2 regions of the Streptomyces sp. NPDC047841 genome follow, and region 1 is predicted to be linked to the other one. Evidence: predicted binding sites of a transcription regulator. Region 1 holds the regulator's gene; the other holds the start of a gene.
The links. Region 1 encodes HrcA, which represses chaperone genes, less so after heat shock. Its sites were predicted from a motif close to TTNGCACTCNGNNNNNCNGAGTGCNAA; they were not measured.
Positions count from the first base shown of each region.

Region 2: a site for HrcA is predicted at 4,275-4,301, ahead of groES (co-chaperone GroES). Genes of this name have one in related genera too.

Region 1 is NZ_JBEYRP010000004.1:410,766-421,988, forward strand. It holds gene AB0947_RS08690 (nitronate monooxygenase) at 1-157, opposite strand, end outside; gene dnaJ (molecular chaperone DnaJ) at 258-1,394, opposite strand; gene hrcA (heat-inducible transcriptional repressor HrcA) at 1,395-2,411, opposite strand; gene AB0947_RS08705 (MBL fold metallo-hydrolase) at 2,573-3,295, shown strand; gene AB0947_RS08710 (DUF3097 domain-containing protein) at 3,364-4,179, shown strand; gene AB0947_RS08715 (Uma2 family endonuclease) at 4,157-4,735, opposite strand; gene hemW (radical SAM family heme chaperone HemW) at 4,835-6,067, opposite strand; gene AB0947_RS08725 (ATP-binding SpoIIE family protein phosphatase) at 6,095-7,915, opposite strand; gene AB0947_RS08730 (AMP-dependent synthetase/ligase) at 8,045-9,919, opposite strand; gene lepA (translation elongation factor 4) at 10,181-11,223, opposite strand, start outside.
Region 2 is NZ_JBEYRP010000002.1:201,589-212,811, forward strand. It holds gene AB0947_RS03555 (sigma-70 family RNA polymerase sigma factor) at 1-1,133, shown strand, start outside; gene AB0947_RS03560 (methyltransferase domain-containing protein) at 1,197-2,363, opposite strand; gene AB0947_RS03565 (polysaccharide deacetylase family protein) at 2,454-3,371, shown strand; gene AB0947_RS03570 (polysaccharide deacetylase family protein) at 3,368-4,180, shown strand; gene groES (co-chaperone GroES) at 4,450-4,758, shown strand; gene groL (chaperonin GroEL) at 4,877-6,505, shown strand; gene AB0947_RS03585 (DUF3293 domain-containing protein) at 6,618-7,169, opposite strand; gene AB0947_RS03590 (ester cyclase) at 7,311-8,018, opposite strand; gene AB0947_RS03595 (SDR family oxidoreductase) at 8,093-8,866, opposite strand; gene AB0947_RS03600 (MOSC domain-containing protein) at 8,938-9,609, opposite strand; gene AB0947_RS03605 (LysR family transcriptional regulator) at 9,690-10,604, shown strand; gene AB0947_RS03610 (WhiB family transcriptional regulator) at 10,759-11,088, opposite strand.

The DNA of each region.
Region 1 (11,223 bases):
CCTGGTACATGCCGTCGGCTGTCTTGTACCCGGCGGCGAGGAACCCGAGGCCACCGGCCTCGGAGACGGCGGCGGCGAGCTGCGGGACGGAGACACCGCCCGCCATGGGGGCCTGCACGATCGGGTGGGGGAAGAGATCGGTCAGCGCGGAGGACATGACCGCATGTTGTCACGTCCTTCGGACAAGTCCGAATCCGGGCATCCACCGGCACATGCCCACGGCATACGGGGTGCCGGGGCACCCCGTCCGTCACCGCTCAGCGCCCGTTGAACGCATCCTTCAGCCGCGAGAACAGCCCCTGCTGACCCGGCTGGAACTGGCCCTGGGGCCGTTCCTCGCCGCGCAGCTTGGCCAGCTCGCGCAACAGCCGCTCCTGCTCCGGGTCCAGCTTGGTCGGCGTCGTCACCTCGACGTGCACGATCAGGTCGCCCCGGCCGCCGCCGCGCAGATGCGTGACGCCCCGGCTGTGCAGCGGGATCGACTGGCCGGACTGGGTGCCGGGCCGGATGTCGACCTCCTCCAGGCCGTCCAGCGTCTCCAGCGGCACCTTCGTGCCGAGGGCCGCCGCCGTCATCGGGATCGTGACCGTGCAGTGCAGGTCGTCGCCGCGCCGCTGGAACCTCGGGTGCGGCAGCTCGTGGATCTCGACGTACAGGTCGCCGGCCGGGCCGCCGCCGGGGCCGACCTCCCCCTCGCCGGCGAGCTGGATGCGCGTGCCGTTGTCGACGCCGGCCGGGATCTTCACGGTCAGCGTCCGCCGCGAGCGCACCCGGCCGTCGCCGGCGCACTCCGGGCACGGCGTCGGGACGACCGTGCCGAAGCCCTGGCACTGCGGGCACGGCCGCGAGGTCATGACCTGGCCCAGGAAGGACCGGGTGACCTGGGAGACCTCACCCCGGCCGCGGCACATGTCACACGTCTGGGCGGACGTGCCGGGCGCCGCGCCCTCGCCGTTGCAGGTGTTGCAGACGACGGCCGTGTCGACCTGGATGTCCTTGGTGGTCCCGAAGGCCGCCTCGTCCAGCTCGACCTCGATCCGGATCATCGCGTCCTGGCCGCGCCGGGTGCGCGAGCGCGGCCCGCGCTGCGACGCCGTACCGAAGAACGCGTCCATGATGTCGGAGAAGTTGCCGAAGCCGCCGGCCCCGAAGCCGCCCGCGCCCGCGCCGCCCGACTGGGAGAGCGGGTCGCCGCCGAGGTCGTAGACCTGCTTCTTCTGCGGGTCCGACAGCACCTCGTAAGCGGCGTTGATCTCCTTGAACCGCTCCTGGGTCTTCGGGTCCGGGTTGACGTCCGGGTGCAGCTCGCGCGCGAGCCTGCGGAACGCCTTCTTGATCTCATCCTGCGACGCGTCGCGGCGCACGCCGAGAACGGCGTAATAGTCCGTGGCCACTTACGACTCCGCCAGGATCTGTCCGACGTACCGTGCCACTGCGCGTACCGCTCCCATCGTTCCCGGGTAGTCCATGCGGGTCGGTCCGACCACGCCGAGCTTGGCAACCGCCTCGCCGCCCGAACCGTAGCCGACCGACACGACGGAGGTGGAGTTGAGTCCCTCATGGGCGTTCTCGTGCCCGATGCGCACGGTCACGCCCGGATCCTTCGCCTCGCCGAGGAGCTTGAGGAGCACGACCTGCTCCTCCAGGGCCTCCAGGACGGGCCGGATCGTGAGGGGGAAGTCATGTCCGAAGCGGGTCAGATTGGCGGTGCCGCCGATCATCAACCGCTCCTCGTTCTCCTCCACGAGTGTCTCCAGAAGAGTGGAGAGCACCGTGGAGACCGTACCGCGGTCCTCCGGCTCGAAGGCGTCCGGGAGGTCCTCGACCAGTTTCGGCACGTCCGTGAACCGGCGACCGGCGACCCGGCTGTTGAGCCGCGCCCGCAGGTCCGCCAGCGAGCCCTCGCCGAACGGCGCCGGGCAGTCGACCATCCGCTGCTCGACCCGGCCGGTGTCCGTGATCAGCACCAGCATCACGCGCGCGGGAGCCAGCGACAGCAGCTCCACGTGCCGGACGGTGGACCGGGTCAGGGACGGGTACTGCACGACGGCGACCTGCCGGGTGAGCTGCGCGAGCAGCCGCACGGTCCGCGCCACGACGTCGTCGAGGTCGACGGCGCCCTCCAGGAAGTTCTGGATCGCCCGCCGCTCGGGCCCGCTCATCGGCTTGACGCCCGCGAGCTTGTCCACGAACAGCCGGTAGCCCTTGTCGGTGGGAATCCGCCCCGCGCTGGTGTGCGGCTGGGCGATGTACCCCTCGTCCTCCAGGGCCGCCATGTCGTTGCGGACGGTCGCCGGGGACACGCCGAGGTTGTGCCGCTCGGTGAGCGCCTTGGAACCGACCGGCTCCTCGGTGCCCACGTAGTCCTGGACGATGGCGCGCAGTACCTGAAGCCTGCGTTCACTCAGCATTCGCGCGCACCTCCAGCACGTCGTCCCCTCGTCCGCTCGGGTCGTCCGCCTGGCACTCCACCCATGCGAGTGCCAGCGTTCCCCGGCCAGTGTACGGCTGCCGGGTACACCCTGGGCAAGGTCGGGCCGCCGTACCGGCTCGTACCGCTAGCGTCGCGGGTATGACCGTGACTTGGGAAGAGCTGGGGTGGCAGCGGCTGGCCGCGGGGGTGGGCCGGTGCCGGCTGCCGGGCTGGGACTGCACGGCGGGGCTGGTCCTCGGGGAGGGTACGGCCCTGCTCGTGGACGCCGGTTCGAGCCTCGCGGAGGGGGTCCGGCTGCGTGGGCAGGCCGAGGCGCTGGCGGGCGGCCGTGTGACCCATCTCGCGCTCACCCATCCCCACTTCGACCACGTCTTCGGCGCCGCCGCCCTCGCCGGGGCGGAGGTGTACGGGGCGGTGGGACTGGACGCGGTGTTCGCGTACGAGCGCGCGGACCTGCGGCTGGACGCGATCCGCAACGGGCTGCCGGTGGCCGACGCCGACGAGGCGGTGGACGCGCTGGTCCCGCCCCGCCACGCGGTCTCCGGCGAGTGGACGCTGGACCTCGGCGGCGGCCGCCAGGCGCTGCTGGCCAACGTGGGCCCCGGCCACACGGCGCACGACCTGGCCGTCCTGGTCCCGGGCGACCCGGAGGTGGTGTTCTGCGGCGACCTGGTGGAGGAGTCCGGCGAACCGCAGGCGGGCCCCGACGCGGTCCCGTCCCGCTGGCCGGACGCGCTCGACCGGCTGCTGGCGCTCGGCGGCGAGGACGCGCTGTACGTGCCCGGTCACGGAGCGGTGGTGGACGCGGGGTTCGTCCGCCGTCAACGCGACGCCCTGGCAACGCGGTTCGGCGTGATCTGAGCGGCTCTTCGCGGCCGGCCCCGGCGTGTCGTACGCCTCACCGCACGGCTTCTCCTATCGTCATCCGAATGCGCCAGTACACCTCCGACCTGACCCCTCCCTGGAAGAAGCCCAAGCCCGTGCCGGAGGTCCCGGCCGAGCCGGGTCTGGTGGTGGAGGAGCCCGGCACCGGGTTCTGCGGCGCGGTGATCCGCTGCGAGGCGGGCACGGTGACCCTGGAGGACCGCTTCGGCAAGCACCGCGTGTTCCCGCTGGAGCCGCGCGGCTTCCTGCTGGAGGGGCGCGTGGTGACGCTGGTCCGCCCCGCCTCCTCGGCGCCGGTACGCCCCTCCCGTACGGCGTCCGGCTCGGTCGCCGTCCCCCAGGCACGCGCGCGCGTGGCGCGCGCCGGACGCATCTACGTGGAGGGCCGGCACGACGCCGAGCTCGTCGAGAAGGTGTGGGGCGACGACCTGCGGATCGAGGGCGTGGTCGTGGAGTACCTGGAGGGCGTCGACGACCTCCCGTCGATCGTGGAGTCCTTCGCCCCCGGCCCGGACGCGCGCCTGGGCGTCCTGGTGGACCACCTGCTGCCCGGCACGAAGGAGTGGCGCATCGCGCAGTCGGTGACCAGCGAGCACGCGCTGGTGGTCGGCCACCCGTTCATCGACATCTGGCAGGCGGTGAAGCCGGCGTCGCTGGGCATCGGGGCGTGGCCGGCGGTGCCGAAGGGGCAGGACTGGAAGACGGGCGTGTGCCGGGCGCTGGGCTGGCCGTCGGAGAACACCGGGGCGGTGTGGCAGGCGATCCTGAAGCGGGTGGGGTCCTACAAGGACCTGGAGCCGGAGCTGCTGGGGCGCGTGGAGGAGCTGATCGACTTCGTCACGGGTAGCGGTGGGGCCTGACGTCGGGGAACGTCCCGAACTCGGTGGTGTCGAGTTCGAGTCCGAGAGCCTCCAACGGGACCGGATCGCCGAACTTCACGATCTCCTGGCTCAGATAGTCGGCGTCCTCTCCGTGGCCCGACGGCTTCGTCATGAGAACGCAGTGGGCCATGATCGGGTCGACGACGAGGTAGGCGGGGATCCCCCCCGCCGCGTAGATGGAGCGCTTGACCACGTAATCCTGGTGGACGCTGTACTTGGAGACGACCTCCAACACCATCGTGATCAGCCGACTGGGCAACAGCCGTCCCGAACTCGGCAGGACATCGGGTGAGAGGACCACCAGATCCGGCACCGGCTCGCTCGACTCACCGGCGATGTCGACGTCCTGGGTCTGGAGGGGGTACCACCGCTCGAGGGGCATCTGCCGCTGTGTGTGCAGCACGATCAGGTTGTGCACCAGATCGGGGCTGGCCATCATCACGATGACTCCTCGGAGGAGCTCGGCCTTGACGCCCTCGGGAGGCTCGAACTCGTCGAGGTACCTGGCCATCCCACGCTCGTCCACAGCGGTCATCTCCGTGGCCTCCACATCCGCCGCGTCCTGTCAGCGGCAGCCTACGAACCAGGTTAGGGACCGAACCGGCGTTCCGGGGGGATTCACCCGCCGGGGTGATCAGTCCACCAGGTCCCGCACCACCGCGTCCGCCAGCAGCCGCCCGCGCAGGGTCAGCGCGGCCCGGCCCTTCTCGTACGGCCCCTCCTGGAGCAGCCCGTCCGCCAGCGCGCGCCGGGAGGCCGCGAGCCCCTCCTCCCTCAGCAGGGACAACGGGACCCCTTCGCGCAGCCGCAGCTCCAGCAGGACGCGCTCCACGCGCCGGTCCTCGTCGGACAGCAGCTCCCGGCCCGCGCCCGGCGACTTCCCCGACGCCAGCGCCGCCGCGTACGCGCCCGGGTGCTTGACGTTCCACCAGCGGACCCCGCCCACGTGCGAGTGGGCCCCCGGGCCCGCGCCCCACCAGTCGGCGCCGCGCCAGTACAGCTCGTTGTGCAGGCAGCGGCCCGCCTCGGAGGTGGCCCAGTTGGAGACCTCGTACCAGTCGAAGCCCGCCGCGCTCAGCATCTCCTCGGCGATCAGGTACCGGTCGGCGTGGACGTCGTCGTCGGTCATCGGGATCTCGCCCCGGCGGATCCGGCGGGCGAGCTGGGTGCCCTCCTCCACGATGAGCGCGTAGGCGCTGATGTGGTCGGGTCCGGCGCCCAGGGCGGCCTCCAGGGACGCCCGCCAGTCGTCGTCGCTCTCGCCGGGCGTGCCGTAGATCAGGTCGAGGTTGACGTGCTCGAAGCCCGCCGCCCGCGCCTCCGCGACGCACCGCTCGGGGCGGCCGGGGGTGTGGGTGCGGTCCAGGATCCTCAGCACGTGCTGCTTGGCGCTCTGCATGCCGAAGGAGATCCGGTTGAAGCCGCCCTCGCGGAGCGTGGCGAGGTACGCGGGGTCGACGGACTCCGGGTTCGCCTCCGTGGTGATCTCCGCGTCCGGTGCCAGCCCGAACTCGTCCCGGACGGCCCCGAGCATCCGTACGAGGTCGTCGGCGGCCAGCAGCGTCGGCGTACCACCGCCGACGAACACCGTGCGGACCTCGCGCGGGTCGTCGCCCAGCACCTTCCGGGCCAGCCGGATCTCCTCGGCCAGCGTGTCCGCGTAGTTGTCGCGGGAGGCCAGCACCCCGCCCGTGCCGCGCAGCTCGGTCGCGGTGTAGGTGTTGAAGTCGCAGTAGCCGCAGCGGGTCGCGCAGTACGGGACGTGCAGGTAGAAGCCGAGCGGGCGGGCGGCGGCCCCGGCGAGCGCGTGCGCGGGCAGCGCGCCGTCGGTGGGGACGGGCTCGCCGTCGGGGAGTGCGGAAGGCATGCCCTCCATTGTCCAGCACCGTGGGCGTTACTCCGCCTGGAGCACCAGCAGGGCCAGGTCGTCCTCGGGCAGGCCGCCGCCGAAGTCGTGGACCAGGCGGCGGATCCTTTCAGCTATCAGCTCGGCGCCGAGCCCGGCGCAGCCGGACAGGGCGCGGGCGAGGCCGTCGCCGTCGTCGAACTGGCGGCTGCCGGAGCGCCGCTCGGTCACGCCGTCGGTGACGCAGAGCAGGCTGTCGCCGGGGCGCAGGTCGAGGGTCTCGCTGGTGTAGGTCTCGTCCTCGACCACGCCGAGCAGGGTCTGCGGGCGGGCGGCGGTGCGCACGGTGCCGTCGGGGCTGAGGACGAGCGGCAGCGGGTGGCCGGCGGCGGCGAGGGTGCAGCGGACCCCGCCGTCGTACGGCGTCAGCTCGCCGTAGAGGAGGGAGAGGAAGCGGGTCTGCGGGCTCTCCCCGGTGGCCAGCGGCCGGCCGCCGACGGCGACGAGGGCGCGGGCGGCGGCGTCGGCGGCCTCGGTGGCGTCGTCCAGGAGGAGCTGGTTGAGGCGGTCCAGGACGTCGGCGACCCGGTAGCCCTCGCGGGCCAGCAGGCGCAGCCAGGGGCGGGCGAGGCCGATCACCACGGCGGCCTCCGGGCCCTTGCCCTGGACGTCGCCGACGGCGAAGCACCAGCGGCCGTCGCCCGCCGGGAACAGGTCGTAGAAGTCGCCGCTGGGGCCGCCCTTGTCGCAGGGTTCGTAGACGAGCGCGCTGCGCACGCCGGGGATCTCGGCGACGGCGCCGGGCAGCAGGCCGCGCTGGAGGACGGCGCTGATGGTGGCCTGGCGGGCGTACTGGCGGGCCGCGCCGATGGCCAGGGCCACCCTGCGGCCGAGGTCCTCGACCAGCCCGGTGATCTCGTCCGGGAAGCCCGTCAGCCCGCACCGGCCGATGACCAGCGTGCCGAGCGGCCGGCCGCCCGCGATGAGCCGGTACGACAGCGCCGTCCCGTCGGCGCCCTGCGGGCCGAGCGCGTGGCCGGGCCAGGGGTAGGGCTCGGGGCCGGCGCGCAGCCCGCCCGGCGGGCCCGGCGGTTCCTTCTCCAGGGCGCACCGCAGCTCCTCGATCCGGGCCTCGCTGGCGTGCCAGACCCGGGCGGGTCCGCCGCCGGCGCCGCCCCGGACGGTCGCCTCGTCCTCCAGCCAGACCGCGCACCAGTCGGCGAGCCGGGGCACGATCAGCTGTCCGGTGAGCGCGGCGACCAGGTTCTCGTCCAGCTGTCCGGCGAGCAGGTCGGAGGCCTCGGCGAGGAAGGACAGGGCGCCCCGGCCGAGCCAGTCCCGGTCGCCCTCGACGCGGTGCGGCTGCGGGGCGAGGTCCTCGGCGACCTCCAGGGCGGGCTCGGGGCCGGGTCCGTCCAGGGCCTCGCTGCCGCCCGGGGGCAGCCGCGCCCAGACGGTCTTGGCGCCGGTGCGGTAGGTGACGCCCCACGACTCGGCGAGCGTGGCGACGAGCCGCAGGCCGCGCCCGTACTCGGGGGTGTCGTACGGCCCCTCGCCGCTCGTGGCGTCCCGTGGGGCGCGGGACGGGTGCTGGTCGTGCACCTCGACCACGAGCGCGCCGGTGTCCTCCAGCCGCCACTCGACCTGCACCTCGGTGCCGGCGTGCACGACGGCGTTGGTGACCAGCTCGCTGACGACGGCCATGGCGTCGTCGGCGAGCCGCGCGCAGACCCCGGGCATCCCGTCCAGCGCGGCCCGCACGAGCGCGCGGGCCGAGCCCGGGGCCAGAGGGCTCCCGGGCAGCGTGGCCCGCCCGCGCGTCTCACCGGGCTGCGTGCCGCTCTCCCGCTGCGTGGGTATGGCCGCCATATCCATGCGGCCAGGGTGACAGACGGGGGGCGGCTATAAGCGGCGAGTTACCGAAGTGGCCAGAAGACGGAACGTTTCGGGCGCGCGTGAGCAGGAAAAGGGGCGCAGGACCCGTCGACGGGGACCGCGCTACGCCTCCTTCGTTCCCGCGTACATCTCCTCGATGAGGTGCTTGTACTCCCGCTCCACCACCGGCCGCTTCAGCTTCAGGCTCGGCGTGATCTCCCCGTGCTCCACGTCGAGGTCCCGCGGCAGCAGCCGGAACTTCTTGATGGTCTGCCAGCGCTGGAGGCCGGAGTTGAGCTCCCGCACGTATCCGTCGACCATCTCCACCGTCTGCGGCGCGGCGACGATCTCGGCGTACGGCCTGCCCTCCAGTCCGTTCTCCTTCGCCCACTCCTGGATCGCGATCTCGTCCAGGGCGATGAGGGCGGTGCAGTAGTTCCGGTCGGCGCCGTGCACGAGGATGTTGGAGACGTACGGGCACACCGCCTTGAACTGCCCCTCGACCTCCGCCGGGGCGACGTACTTGCCGCCGGACGTCTTGATGAGGTCCTTCTTGCGGTCGGTGATGCGCAGATAGCCGTCGGGCGACAGCTCGCCGATGTCCCCGGTGTGGAACCAGCCGTCGGACTCCAGCACCTCGGCGGTCTTCTCGGGCAGCTTGTGGTAGCCCTCCATGACGCCGGGGCCGCGCAAGAGGATCTCGCCGTCGTCGGCGATGCGGACCTCGGTGCCGGGCAGCGGCTTGCCGACCGTGCCGGTGCGGTAGGCCTCGCCGGGGTTGACGAAGGAGGCCGCGGAGGTCTCGGTGAGGCCGTAGCCCTCCAGGATGTGGATGCCGGCGCCGGCGAAGAAGTAGCCGATCTCCGGGGAGAGCGCGGAGGCTCCGGAGACACAGGCCCGCAGCCGGCCGCCGAAGGCCTCGCGGAGCTTGCCGTAGACGAGGGTGTCGGCGACCTTGTGCTTGGCGGCGAGCCCGAACGGCACGGAGGCGGTGCCGGTGCGCCGGAAGTTGTCCTGGCTGGCCTTGGCGTACTCGCGGGCGACCTCGGCGGCCCACTGGAAGATCCTGTACTTGGCCGCGCCGCCCTCGCGGGCCTTGGCCGCGACGCCGTTGTAGACCTTCTCGAAGATGCGCGGCACGGCCGCCATGTACGTCGGCCGCACCACGGGAAGGTTTTCGATGATCTTGTCGACCCGGCCGTCCACCGCGGTGACGTGCCCGACCTCGATCTGGCCGGAGGTGAGCACCTTGCCGAAGACGTGCGCGAGCGGCAGCCACAGGTACTGCACGTCGTCCATGGTCACCAGGCCGGTCGCGGCGATGGCCTTCGCCATGTAGGCCCAGTTGTCGTGCGGCAGCCGCACGCCCTTGGGACGGCCGGTGGTGCCGGAGGTGTAGATGAGGGTGGCGAGCTGGTCCTTGGTGATCGCGCCGACCCGCTCCTTGATCAGCTGGGGGTGCTGTTCCAGGTAGGCGGCGCCGCGCCGCTCCAGCTCGGCGAGGGTGATCACCCAGTCGTCCGTCTCCACGCCGGCCGGGTCGACGACGACGACCTTCGTCAGGTCCGGCAGCTCGGCGCGCTTCTCGACGGCCTTGGCGAGCTGGGCCGCGTCCTCGGCGATCAGCACCCGGCTCTGGGAGTCGGAGAGGATGAACGCGGACTCGTCGGCGTTGGTCTGCGGGTAGACGGTGGTGGTGGCACCGCCGGCGCACATGATGCCGAGGTCGGCGAGGATCCACTCGACGCGGGTGGAGGAGGCGAGCGCCACCCGCTGCTCGGGTTCCACGCCCAGCTCGATGAGCCCGGCCGCGATCGCGTACACCCGGTCGGCCGCCTGCGCCCAGCTGAGCGACTTCCAGTCGTCGGGGCCCTGCCCGGCGGACGGAGGAACGGGGTAGCGGTAGGCCTCGGCGTCGGGTGTCGCCGCCACGCGCTCCAGGAAGAGGGCCGCCACGGAGGGCGGACGGTTCTCGATCAGGGTCTGTGTGTCGCTCACGACATCCTCCGGGGGGCCCGCGACGGTGCGGCTGACTCGGTGCGGCTGGCTTAACTCACGGTGGGGTTTCGGTCTGTTGTTTAACTCGCGAGTAACTATCGAGCAGGGATCAGGGTAAGGGGCGACCGCCCGCTGCGTAAGGGGCCTCGGCCTGTCACTTTCCACTCAGAGCGACGTTACGCACGCGTAGGGCCCGCCGCACTTTCGCACGACGGGCCCCCACATGCCCGGTTTACGGGCGTCACCGGCAGTTACCCCTGGTTACTTCTTGCCCTTGGCCGACGCCGCGCTGTCATCGCTGGACAGCACGGCGATGAAGGCTTCCTGCGGAACCTCCACGGAACCCACCATCTTCATCCGCTTCTTGCCTTCCTTCTGCTTCTCCAGCAGCTTCCGCTTACGGGAGATGTCACCGCCGTAGCACTTGGCGAGGACGTCCTTGCGGATGGCGCGGATGGTCTCGCGGGCGATCACCCGGGAGCCGATGGCGGCCTGCACCGGCACCTCGAAGTTCTGCCGCGGGATCAGCTCCTTGAGCTTGGCGACGAGCCGCACGCCGTACGCGTACGCCTGGTCCTTGTGGGTGATCGCCGAGAACGCGTCCACCTTGTCGCCGTGCAGCAGGATGTCGACCTTGACGAGGCTGCTCGACTGCTCGCCCGTGGGCTCGTAGTCCAGCGAGGCGTAGCCGCGCGTCTTGGACTTCAGCTGGTCGAAGAAGTCGAACACGATCTCCGCGAGCGGGAGCGTGTAGCGGATCTCGACCCGGTCCTCCGAGAGGTAGTCCATGCCGAGCAGCGTGCCGCGCCGGGTCTGGCACAGCTCCATGATCGCGCCGATGAACTCGGTGGGCGCGAGGATCGTCGCCCGCACGACCGGCTCGTACACCTCGGCGATCTTCCCCTCGGGGAACTCGCTCGGGTTGGTGACGGTGGCCTCGCTGCCGTCCTCCATGATCACGCGGTAGACCACGTTGGGGGCGGTGGCGATCAGGTCGAGCCCGAACTCCCGCTCCAGCCGCTCCCGGATCACGTCCAGGTGCAGCAGGCCGAGGAAGCCGACGCGGAAGCCGAAGCCGAGGGCCGCGGACGTCTCCGGCTCGTAGACCAGCGCGGCGTCGTTGAGCTGGAGCTTGTCCAGCGCCTCGCGCAGCTCCGGGTAGTCGGAGCCGTCCAGCGGGTACAGACCCGAGAAGACCATCGGCTTCGGGTCCTTGTAACCGCCGAGCGCCTCCGTCGCGCCCTTGTGCTGGCTGGTGACGGTGTCACCGACCTTCGACTGCCGGACGTCCTTCACACCGGTGA
Region 2 (11,223 bases), on a different contig from region 1:
ACGCCCTGGTCGCCGCCCTGGAGCGGTGGCCGCGGGACGGGGTGCCGGACAACCCCGGCGCCTGGCTCATGGCCACGGCCCGGCACCGGGCCGTCGACCTGGTCCGGCGCCGCGAGACCTACGCCCGCAAACTCGCCGAGCTCGGCCGCGACCTGGCCGCGGCCCCGCCGTCGTACGACGCACCGGCCGACCCGGACGGCATCGACGACGACCTGCTCCGGCTGGTCTTCACCGCCTGCCACCCGGTGCTGTCGCCGGAGGCCCGCACCGCGCTCACGCTGCGCCTGCTCGGCGGCCTGACCACGGCCGAGATCGCCCGTGCCTGCCTGGTGCCCGAGCCGACGGTCGCCCAGCGGATCGTCCGCGCCAAGCGCACCCTGGCGAAGCGGAACGTCGCCTTCGAGGTGCCGTACGGCCCCGACCGCGAGGCCCGCCTCGGCTCCGTGCTGGACGTCATCTACCTGATCTTCAACGAGGGGTACGCGGCCACCGCCGGCGACGACCTGCTGCGCCCCGGCCTGTGCGAGGACGCGCTGCGGCTGGCGCGAGTGCTGTCCGCGCTGATGCCCGAGGAGCCCGAGGTGCACGGCCTGACCGCGCTGCTGGAGTTCCAGGCGTCCCGCGCCGCCGCCCGCACCGGCCCCGACGGCACGCCGGTGCTGCTGGAGGACCAGGACCGCCGCCGCTGGAACCGCATGCTCATCGCGCGTGGCATCCGCGCCCTCGACCGCGCCGGGGCCACCGCGAGCGGCCCCCCGGGCCCGTACACCCTCCAGGCGGCCATCGCCGCGTGCCACGCGCGCGCGTACACCTACGAGGAGACGGACTGGCACGCCATCGCCACCCTGTACGGCCTGCTGGCCGCCCGCGCGCCGTCCCCGGTGGTCGAGCTGAACCGCGCGGTCGCCGTGTCGATGGCCGACGGCCCGGCGGCGGGCCTGGAGCTGGTGGACGCCGTGGCCGCCGCGCCCGCGCTGCGCGACTACCACCTGCTCCCCAGTGTCCGCGGTGACCTCCTGGCCCGCCTCGGCCGCACCGCCGAGGCCCGTGAGGAGTTCCTGCGGGCGGCGGCGCTGACCCGCAACGAAAGGGAGCGGCGGCTGCTGCGGGACCGGGCGCGCGCGTGCGGCTGAGGGCGGCCGGCGGTCTCGCCTTCCGGCGCGGCTCCTTCAGGTGCTGGCCCGTTTCCGCGAGCGTCAGCCGAGCGGGCGGCCGATCAGCATCGTCGGCGCCCCGGCGACACGGGTGAGGAAGACGGTGGCCGCGTTCGGCCCCTGCGGTCTCACCTTCCGGCGCAGCTCCTCCGGCTCCACCGCCGAGCCGCGCTTCTTCACGGTCAGCGTGCCGACCTCGCGCTCCCGCAGCAGGGCCTTGAGCCTCTTGACGTTGAACGGGAGCTGGTCGGTGATCTCGTAACCGGTGGCGTACGGCGTGGGCCGGGCCTCGTCGGCGGTGACGTACGCGATGGTCGGGTCCAGGAGCCCCCCGCCGACCTCCTCGGCCACCTCCGCGACCAGGTGCGCGCGGATCACGGCGCCGTCCGGCTCGTACAGGTACCGCCCCACCGGCCGGACCCCCGGATCGGGCAGCCCGCGGCCGAGCAGCGTGCGCGGACCCGGCAGCAGCGTGGCCCGCACCGCGCCCGGCGCCCCGGTCCCGAACCACAGCACCGCCTCCTTCACGTCGCCGCCGTCGGAGATCCACTCGGCCTCGGCCGCGGCCGGGACCACCTCGTGCGGGATGCCCGGGGCGATCTTCAGTGCGGCGCGGGGTGCCGTGAGGGCCGTCCCGACCGCCCAGGACAGCGGCGGCGAGTACGCCTCCGGATCGAAGAGCCGGCCGCGCGCGCCCCGGCGCGCCGGGTCCACGAACACCGCGTCGTACCCGGCGGTGTCCACCTCCGTCACATCGGCCTCGCGCACCTCGATCAGGCCCGCCAGCCCCAGCGCCTCCGCGTTCGCCCGCGCCACCGCCGCCGTCAGCGGGTCCCGGTCCACGGCCAGCACCCGGATTCCGGCCCGCGCCAGCGCGATGGCGTCCCCGCCGATCCCGCAGCACAGGTCGGCGACGGAGGCCACGCCCAGCTCCTTCAGCCGCCCGGCCCGGTACGCCGCCACGGAGGCCCGCGTCGACTGCTCGACCCCGTTGGGCGTGAAGAACATGCGCCCGGCGTCCCCGGCCCCGAACTTCGCCACCGCCCGCTGCCGCAGCCGGGCCTGGCCGAGCGCCGCCGACACCAGCTCGGCCGGGTGGTCGCGGCGCAGCCGGGTGGCCACGGCCAGCTCCCGCGCGGGCTCGGTGTCGCGCACCTCGTCGAGGAGGGCGCGGCCTTCGGGGGTGAGGAGCAGAGCGAGGTCGTTCACCGGGACATTGTGGGCCAGTCGGTGGATGGTGCGCCTCCGGCGGCGGTGTCGCGCGGGGTCGCGGGCCGGGGCCTGGGAGGATCCGGCACCATGCGAGCAGTAGTACAAAATGACAAAAGTCGGACTCATTTCCGGCGGCTGGCCCTCGGCGGCGGAGCCGCCACGCTGGCCGCCGCCGCCCTGCTCTCCGGCTGTGCCGGACCCGAGTCCGTGCGCACCGCGTCCGGTCACGGTGGCCCCGCCCAGCCCCAGCCCCAGGACCCGGCGGCGCGCCGGGCCGCCGAACACGCCCGGCTGGCCGCCGCCGCCCGGCGCTGGGGGCTGGACCAGGTCCCGCTCACGCCCCCGCCGCCCCCCGCGGCCAAGCCGAGGATCACCGCACGCGACGGGTTCGAGGTGGACCACCAGGAGGACTGGCACCTGCCCCCCGTCTTCACCACGGTCCCCACCCGGGACAAGGTCGTGTTCCTGACGATCGACGACGGCGCCGAGAAGGACCCGCGGTTCCTCGCCATGATGCGCGAGCTCAAGGTCCCGTACACCGCGTTCCTCAGCGACTACCTGGTCAAGGACGACTACGCCTACTTCCGCAAGATGCGGTCCTACGGCAACACCCTCAACAACCACACCCTGCACCACCCCTACCTGCCGGGCCTGTCCTACGAGGAGCAGAAGGACGAGATCTGCGGCATGCAGGCCATCATGAAGAAGCAGTTCGGCAAGGCCCCCACCGTCTTCCGTCCCCCCTACGGCAACTACAACCAGGACACCCTGGTCGCCGCGAAGGAATGCGGCATCACGTACGCGCCGATCTGGAACGAGGAGGTCTTCGTCGACCACTGGGAGTACCGCGAGGACGACCAGCGGCTGCGCCGCGGCGACATCGTCCTCACCCACTTCCGCGGCCGGGACGACTGGGACGGCACGATGGTGGACGACATGCGCCGCTTCCTGAACAAGGTCACGCGCGAGGGCTACGCCGTGGCCCGCCTGGAGGACTACCTGTGAGGCGGGCTCGGGGCCCGGCCGCGGTCCTCGCCGCGGCCCTGCTCCTGACGGGCTGCGCCCAGTCCGTCGACCCCATCGAACGCCTCGGCAAGAAGGCCGCCGAAGGGGTACGCCCGCACGGCACCGCCCCCGACCACCGCTACCGCGCCTGGGGCCTGACCCGGCCCCTCGCCCGCTCCCCGGTGCACCCGGCCCGCCCGCTCGCCGAGCGCACCGGGGCCGGCGCCCCGCTCCCCGTGGTCGACCGCGTCCCCACCCGCGACCCGGTCGTCTTCCTCACCTACGACGACGGCGCCGAGCGGGACCCCCGCTTCGTCGACATGGTCCGCGAACTGAGGCTCCCGGTCACCCTGTTCCTCACCGACAGCGTCGCCGCCCCCGGCTACCCGTACTTCGCCCGCCTGCGCGCCCTCGGCGCCGGCATCGGGAACCACACCGTCGACCACCGGGCCCCGGCCGGACTGCCGTACGCCGGCCAGCGCGCCGAAATCTGCGGCCAGCAGGACCGCCTCCGCGCCGCCCTCGGCGTCCGCCCCCGGCTCTTCCGCCCGCCCTACGGCTCCTACGACCGCACCACCCTGCGCGCGGCGGCCGGCTGCGGCGTCTCCGCGCTCGTCCTGTGGCGTGCCGCCCTGACCCCGGCCGGCCTCACCTACACCCACGGCGCCCACCACCTCCGCCCCGGCGACATCGTCCTGGTGGGCCCCGACGAGTCGAGGAGGCCGGCGCTGTGGGAACGGACGGTACGGGTGCTGACGGAGGCCCAGGGGAGAGGACTGACGGCGGGCTTCCTGGAGGACTACGTGTGAGGTCCGGCCTGTCGGGGGGCGGGTCGGGGGGCGGCGGCGACCCACCGGGGCGGCGGCCCTCGCGTCGCGAATCCGGCCGACGCGCCGCGGGCAATTGGCACTCCGCTTGACCGAGTGCTAATCGCGGTCATAGTCTCGGCTCTGGCACTCCCCACTGGAGAGTGCCAGACAAACGCGACGGGCAGGTCCGGCACCCGCGACGACGGATCGACCTGGTCGCCACCTCAGACAGTTAACCCCGTGAGATCTCCGAAGGGGGAGGTCGGATCGTGACGACCGCCAGCTCCAAGGTTGCCATCAAGCCGCTCGAGGACCGCATCGTGGTCCAGCCGCTGGACGCCGAGCAGACCACGGCCTCTGGCCTGGTCATCCCGGACACCGCGAAGGAGAAGCCCCAGGAGGGCGCCGTCCTCGCCGTGGGCCCGGGCCGGTTCGAGAACGGCGAGCGTCTGCCGCTCGACGTCAAGGTCGGCGACGTCGTCCTCTACAGCAAGTACGGCGGCACCGAGGTGAAGTACAACGGCGACGAGTACCTCGTCCTCTCGGCTCGCGACGTCCTCGCGATCATCGAGAAGTAATCACCTCAAGCGACTCTCTGCTTGAAGCTGCGCCCCTGGCCCCCCGCGATCGATATGAAGCCGGGCGCCCGGGGCGCGGCGTTTTCACCCACAGATTTCCGAGAGGGCTCCCGCTGCCATGGCGAAGATCCTGAAGTTCGACGAGGACGCCCGTCGCGCCCTTGAGCGCGGCGTCAACAAGCTTGCCGACACCGTCAAGGTGACGATCGGCCCCCGCGGCCGCAACGTCGTCATCGACAAGAAGTTCGGCGCCCCGACCATCACCAACGACGGTGTCACGATCGCCCGCGAGGTCGAGATCGAGGACCCGTACGAGAACCTCGGCGCGCAGCTGGTGAAGGAGGTGGCGACCAAGACCAACGACATCGCTGGTGACGGCACCACCACCGCCACCGTCCTCGCCCAGGCGCTGGTGCGCGAGGGCCTGAAGAACGTCGCCGCCGGTGCCTCCCCGGCCGCCCTGAAGAAGGGCATCGACGCCGCCGTCAAGGCCGTCTCCGAGGACCTGCTCGCCTCGGCCCGCCCGATCGACGAGAAGTCCGACATCGCCGCCGTCGCCGCGCTGTCCGCCCAGGACCAGCAGGTCGGCGAGCTGATCGCCGAGGCCATGGACAAGGTCGGCAAGGACGGTGTCATCACCGTCGAGGAGTCCAACACCTTCGGCCTGGAGCTGGACTTCACCGAGGGCATGGCCTTCGACAAGGGCTACCTGTCGCCGTACTTCGTGACGGACCAGGAGCGCATGGAGGCCGTCCTGGAGGACCCGTACATCCTCATCAACCAGGGCAAGATCTCCGCCATCGCCGACCTGCTGCCGCTGCTGGAGAAGGTCATCCAGGCCGGCTCCTCCAAGCCGCTGCTGATCATCGCCGAGGACGTCGAGGGCGAGGCCCTGTCGACCCTGGTCGTCAACAAGATCCGCGGCACCTTCAACGCCGTCGCGGTGAAGGCCCCCGGCTTCGGCGACCGCCGCAAGGCGATGCTCCAGGACATGGCCGTCCTCACCGGCGCCACCGTCATCTCGGAGGAGGTCGGCCTCAAGCTCGACCAGGTCGGCACCGACGTGCTCGGCTCCGCCCGCCGCGTCACCGTCACCAAGGACGACACCACGATCGTCGACGGCGCCGGCAAGTCCGAGGACGTGCAGGGCCGCATCGCCCAGATCAAGGCCGAGATCGAGACCACCGACTCCGACTGGGACCGCGAGAAGCTCCAGGAGCGCCTCGCGAAGCTGGCCGGCGGCGTGTGCGTGATCAAGGTCGGCGCCGCCACCGAGGTGGAGCTGAAGGAGAAGAAGCACCGTCTGGAGGACGCCATCTCCGCGACCCGCGCCGCGGTCGAGGAGGGCATCGTCTCCGGTGGTGGCTCCGCCCTGGTCCACGCCTCCAAGGTGCTCGACGGCAACCTCGACAAGTCCGGCGACGAGGCCACCGGTGTCGCCGTGGTCCGCAACGCCGTGGTCGAGCCGCTGCGCTGGATCGGCGAGAACGCCGGCCAGGAGGGCTACGTCATCGTGTCCAAGGTCAAGGACCTGGACAAGGGGCAGGGCTACAACGCCGCCACCGGCGAGTACGGCGACCTGATCAAGGCCGGCGTCATCGACCCGGTCAAGGTCACCCGCTCCGCCCTGGAGAACGCCGCCTCCATCGCCTCCCTGCTGCTCACGACCGAGACCCTGGTCGTCGAGAAGAAGGAAGAGGAGCCGGAGGCCGCGGGCCACGGCCACAGCCACGGCCACGCCCACTGAGCCCGGCGCTGAGCTGAACTAGGTGCCCGGTGCCCCCTCGGGGGTGCCGGGCACCGTGCGTTGCGGCGACCGGACGGACCGGCCGGGATCGGCGCCGCCCCCGCTCCCTCGTCTACATGCCCCGCTCGTCCTCACACACGTAGGTGAAGCCGCGGGGCAGCTCGTGCGGCCCGGCCAGACCGGCCCTCGCGTGGTCAGCCCCGGAGACCGCCCATCCGCCGGCCGCCACGGCACCGGTGGCGCAGGCCAGGACGCGCCAGTCGCGGGGAGTCCAGGCGAAGACCGCGTCCTGGCCGAAGCGGCGGCCGAGGTCGCGCGCCGCGGTGTCGCTCAGGCCGACGACGGCCACGCTCTCCTCGCGGTGCGAGCCGCGTACGTCGCCTCCCTGCGCGGGCCACCAGGTGAGCCTTTGCCGGCGGACGTCGTCGAGCAGCAGGCGCTGGGCGCGGGCGTTGGCGTCGGCCGGCGCGGTACGGCCGAGGGGATTCCACGCGGTGATCACATGAATGGTGGCGCCGTGGGCCGGTGCCGGGAAGCAACCCTCGACCGTGCCCGAAGGACGCGGTCCGACGCGGAGGGTGCGGTCCCCGAAACGGATGTCGACCACTGCCGTGCGGTAAAGATCCCAGTTGAGGGGCGTACCGGCTGCGTCACTGCTGTGCACAAGGGCATCCTGTGGAACGAAGACCCCCTTACACGTCGTGCAGGGAGATCGGGGCTCGCCCCCACACGGAAGCGGGGGCAGGATCCGCAAGATGCCATGATCCGCGCTCCGGGACAAGGTGCTGCGACGGCTGGGGAACGCCTACTGCTCCAACGCGTCGAGCGCCCCCAGCTGCTGCATCAGCCCCAGCTGGTCGTGCTGCCACCACAGCTCGGCGATCTTGCCGCTGTCGCCGAACCGGAACAGCGTCATCCCGGTCATGGTGACCTGGTTGCCGGTCGGCGCGATCCCCAGGAAATCGCCCTGGTGCGCGGCGTACCAGGTCCACCGCGCGCAGGACCGGTCGCCCTGGCTGAGCACGTCCTCCACCGTGAACGCGAAGTCGAAGGCGCCGCGCCACATCCGGAACTCGGCGCGGACGTTGTCCAGCCCGATGGTGTCCTGCGGGTTCATCGGGTCGTGGCTGTGAACGTCCTCGGCCAGCAGGTCGTTGAGCGGCGGCAGGTCACCCTCGGCGCACAGCGCCTCGAAGAACCCGCGCACCATGCCCTCGGGCAGGCTCTCGTCCCGTACGACGTCCAGGTCGACGAACGTCGGCATCTCGTCGCACAGCGCCACCAGCCCCCGGAAGATCCGGTCCGTCTCCGGGAGGTTCGAGTTCCGCATCGCGTCCTCGTACGACGGGAACTCCAGCACTTCGACGACGTGCGACGCGTCCGACCGGTCCGTGCCGACCACCGCGTGCGTCGCCGTCCGCTTCCCCTTGGTCTGCTGGACCCAGTCGTCCATGAGCCGGTTCATCTCGTCCAGCCGGCTCGTCCTGCACTCGATGAGCTGTACGAAGGTCATGCGCCGCCTCCGGCCCCCCTGGTCCGGTACCGTCCCGCCCATCTTCCCACCGGGACGGCGGCGCCACCCGCTCGCTACCGCGGCCCGTACCTGCGCCCCGTCCGGGAGCTGATCCCGCCCATCAGCCCGCGCGGCGCCACCTTCACCAGGCCCATCAGCGCCTTGTAGCGGGGATCGGGGATGGACACCGTCTTGCCGCGCGCGAGGTCGGACAGCGCCGCCGCGACCAGCTTGTCGGCGTCCAGCCACAGCCAGCCCGGGATGTTGTCCGTGCCCATCCCGGCCCGCTCGTGGAACTCGGTGCGCACGAACCCCGGGCACAGCGCCATCAGCCGGACCCCGCTGCCGGCCAGGTCCTTGGCCGCGCCCTGGGTGAACTGCACGACCCACGCCTTGGACGCGCCGTACGTACCGCGCGGGACGAACGCGGCCACCGAGGCGACGTTCACCACCCCGCCCCGGCCGCGCTCGCGCATCGCCCCGGCCGCCGCCGACGTCAGCCGGAGCACCGCCTCGCAGTGCACCTTGAGCATCCGCAGCTCGTCCGCCATCGGCACGTCCAGATAGCGGCCCTTGTTGCCGAAGCCGGCGTTGTTGACCAGCAGGTCGACCGGGTTCTTCCGGTCGCCGAGCCGGTCGGCCACCGCCTCGATGCCCTTGTCCTGCGCCAGGTCGGCGGTCAGCACCTCCACCTCGATGCCGTGCCGGTCGTGCAGTTCCGTCGCCTGCTCGCGCAGCCGCTTGGCGTCCCGCGCGACCAGGACGAGGTCGTGCCCGTCAGCCGCCAGCCGCCGCGCGAACGCGGCACCGATCCCCGCGGTCGATCCCGTAATCAGAGCCGTTGTCATGGCCCAAGCGTAGTGACCCGGACGGACCGCCTCCGTGGTCCGCGCGCCGTGCCCGCCGCGGCGCCGGCGGATCACCCCTCTCCGTGCTCGGCCACGTACGTGCGGGCCTTGGCCAGCGTCTCGGTGTGCAGCGCCGTGCCCGCCGCGAGCAGCCGGGGCAGCAGCTCCCGCTCGGTGGTGACCGCGCGGAACTGCATCGCCGCCGTCACGCCGTGGTCCGGCCGGTGCACGATCTCGACCGGATCGCCGGCCCGGATCTCGCCCGGCTCGATCACCCGGAGGTAGGCGCCCGTCGCGCCCATCCGCGTGAATCTCCTGACCCAGCCGCGCTCGCCCAGATGGCCCTGGAACGTGGCGCACGGAATGCGGCCGGACGTCACCTCCAGCACGACGGCGGGACCGATCCGCCAGCGCTCCCCGATCAGCGCGCCGGAGACGTCCAGACCGTCCGTCGTCAGGTTCTCGCCGAAGCACCCGTGGGCCAGCGGCCTGCCGAGTTCGCGCTCCCAGGCGTCGAGGTCCTCGCGGGCGTACGCGTACACCGCCTGGTCGTCCCCGCCGTGGTAGCGGGTGTCGCACACCGCGTCCCCGGCGAGCCCGCTCGCGCCGACGCCCTTGGGGCCGGGTGCCGCCACCCGCACCGGGCCGTCGGCCGGCTGCTTGTCTATGCCGGTCAGGCCGTCCGGCTGGTTCGTGTAGGGCACCTGCCGGGGCCGGCCCAGATTGACCGAGAGAAGCTTCATCCCGGCACGGTAAGCGATCCGGACCCAAAGCGTCGACGCATTATCGTCGGTCCCGTCCAAGCCTGCCTTATGCTCGACGCGTGATCGAGGCCCGTCATCTCCGCGTCCTGCGCGCCGTCGCCACCACCGGTTCCTTCTCGGCGGCCGGACGCCAGCTGGGCTGCACCCAGCCCGCCGTCAGCCAGCAGATGAAGGCCCTGGAAGCCTCGGTCGGCACCCCGCTGCTGGTCCGCACTGGGCGCGAGATGCGCCTCACCCAGGCCGGCGAGGCCCTGGTCCGGCACGCCTCCGGCATCCTCGCCGGGCTCACCGCGGCCGAGGAGGAGGTCGCCGCCATCGCCGGCCTGCGCGCGGGCCGCGTCCGGCTGGTCTCCTTCCCCAGCGGCAGCTCCACCCTGGTCCCCACCGCCCTGGCCGCCCTGCGCGCGGCCCACCCCGGCACCCGCGTCTCGCTGGAGGAGGCCGAACCGCCGAGGTCCGTGGAACTGCTCCGCGAAGGCGACTGCGACCTGGCCCTGGCCTTCCGCTACGAGGGGGCGGCGGTCGCCGAGGACTGGGACGACCTCGTCCTGCGACCCCTGCTGACGGACCGCCTGGTCGCCCTGGTGCCCGAACGGCACCGGCTCGCGCGCGCGGACACCGTCGCCATCGGCGAGCTGGCGAACGAGCCCTGGATCGCGGGCTGCCCGCGCTGCCGCGGCCAGCTGGTCGAGGTGTGCGAGGGGGCCGGCTTCACCCCGCGCATCGACTTCGCCACCGACGACTACCCGGCCGTGGTCGGCCTGGTCGGCGCCGGCCTCGGCGTCGCCGTCCTGCCCCAGCTGGCCGTGGAGTCGGTACGGCCGCGGGGCGTGCGCACGGTACGGCTGGAACCGGCGGTACGGCGGGAGATCGTCGCCCTCACGCTGCCCGACCTGGCCCAGGTGCCGGCGGTGTCGGCCACGCTGGAGCAACTGGCGCGGGCGGCGCGGGCGGCGGGGCGCGGCCAGGCGTAGCCGGCGGCACGGAGGTCGCCGAAGACGGCACGGAGGTCACCGAAGGAACAGGGGTCACGGAGACGAGGGGGCCGCCCGGACGAGGCACGGGCACGCGCGTGCGTGCCCGGTAAGGAAACGGATGCTTTGCCGATGGTGATGCAGAAACGTTCCTTCAGTGATCCGAAGCGGTGTCCCCGCTGGTGGTGGAGGCCGCCACCAGGCGGTTGCGCGCCCGCCCCATCAACTCCTCACGCTCGTCCTCGGTCAGGCCGCCCCAGACGCCGTACGGCTCGCGCACCGCCAGTGCGTGTGCCGCGCACTCCGCACGGACCGGGCACCTCATGCAGACCTCTTTGGCCGAGTTCTCGCGAGCGCTCCGAGCCGCCCCGCGCTCGCCCTCCGGGTGGAAGAAGAGCGAGCTGTCCACCCCGCGGCAGGCAGCCAGCAGCTGCCAGTCCCACAGGTCCGCGTTCGGTCCGGGAAGGCGGGAGAAATCTGCCATTACGTGACCCCTTGTCGCCGTTCTGGGCGGATACGGTGCCAACGACCGTACATCTCCGGTCTAAGGAGATGAAAATATGACTCATTGCGAATCTAGCCCCGGACACTGCGAAACGGGAAGAAAAAGGGCCGAATG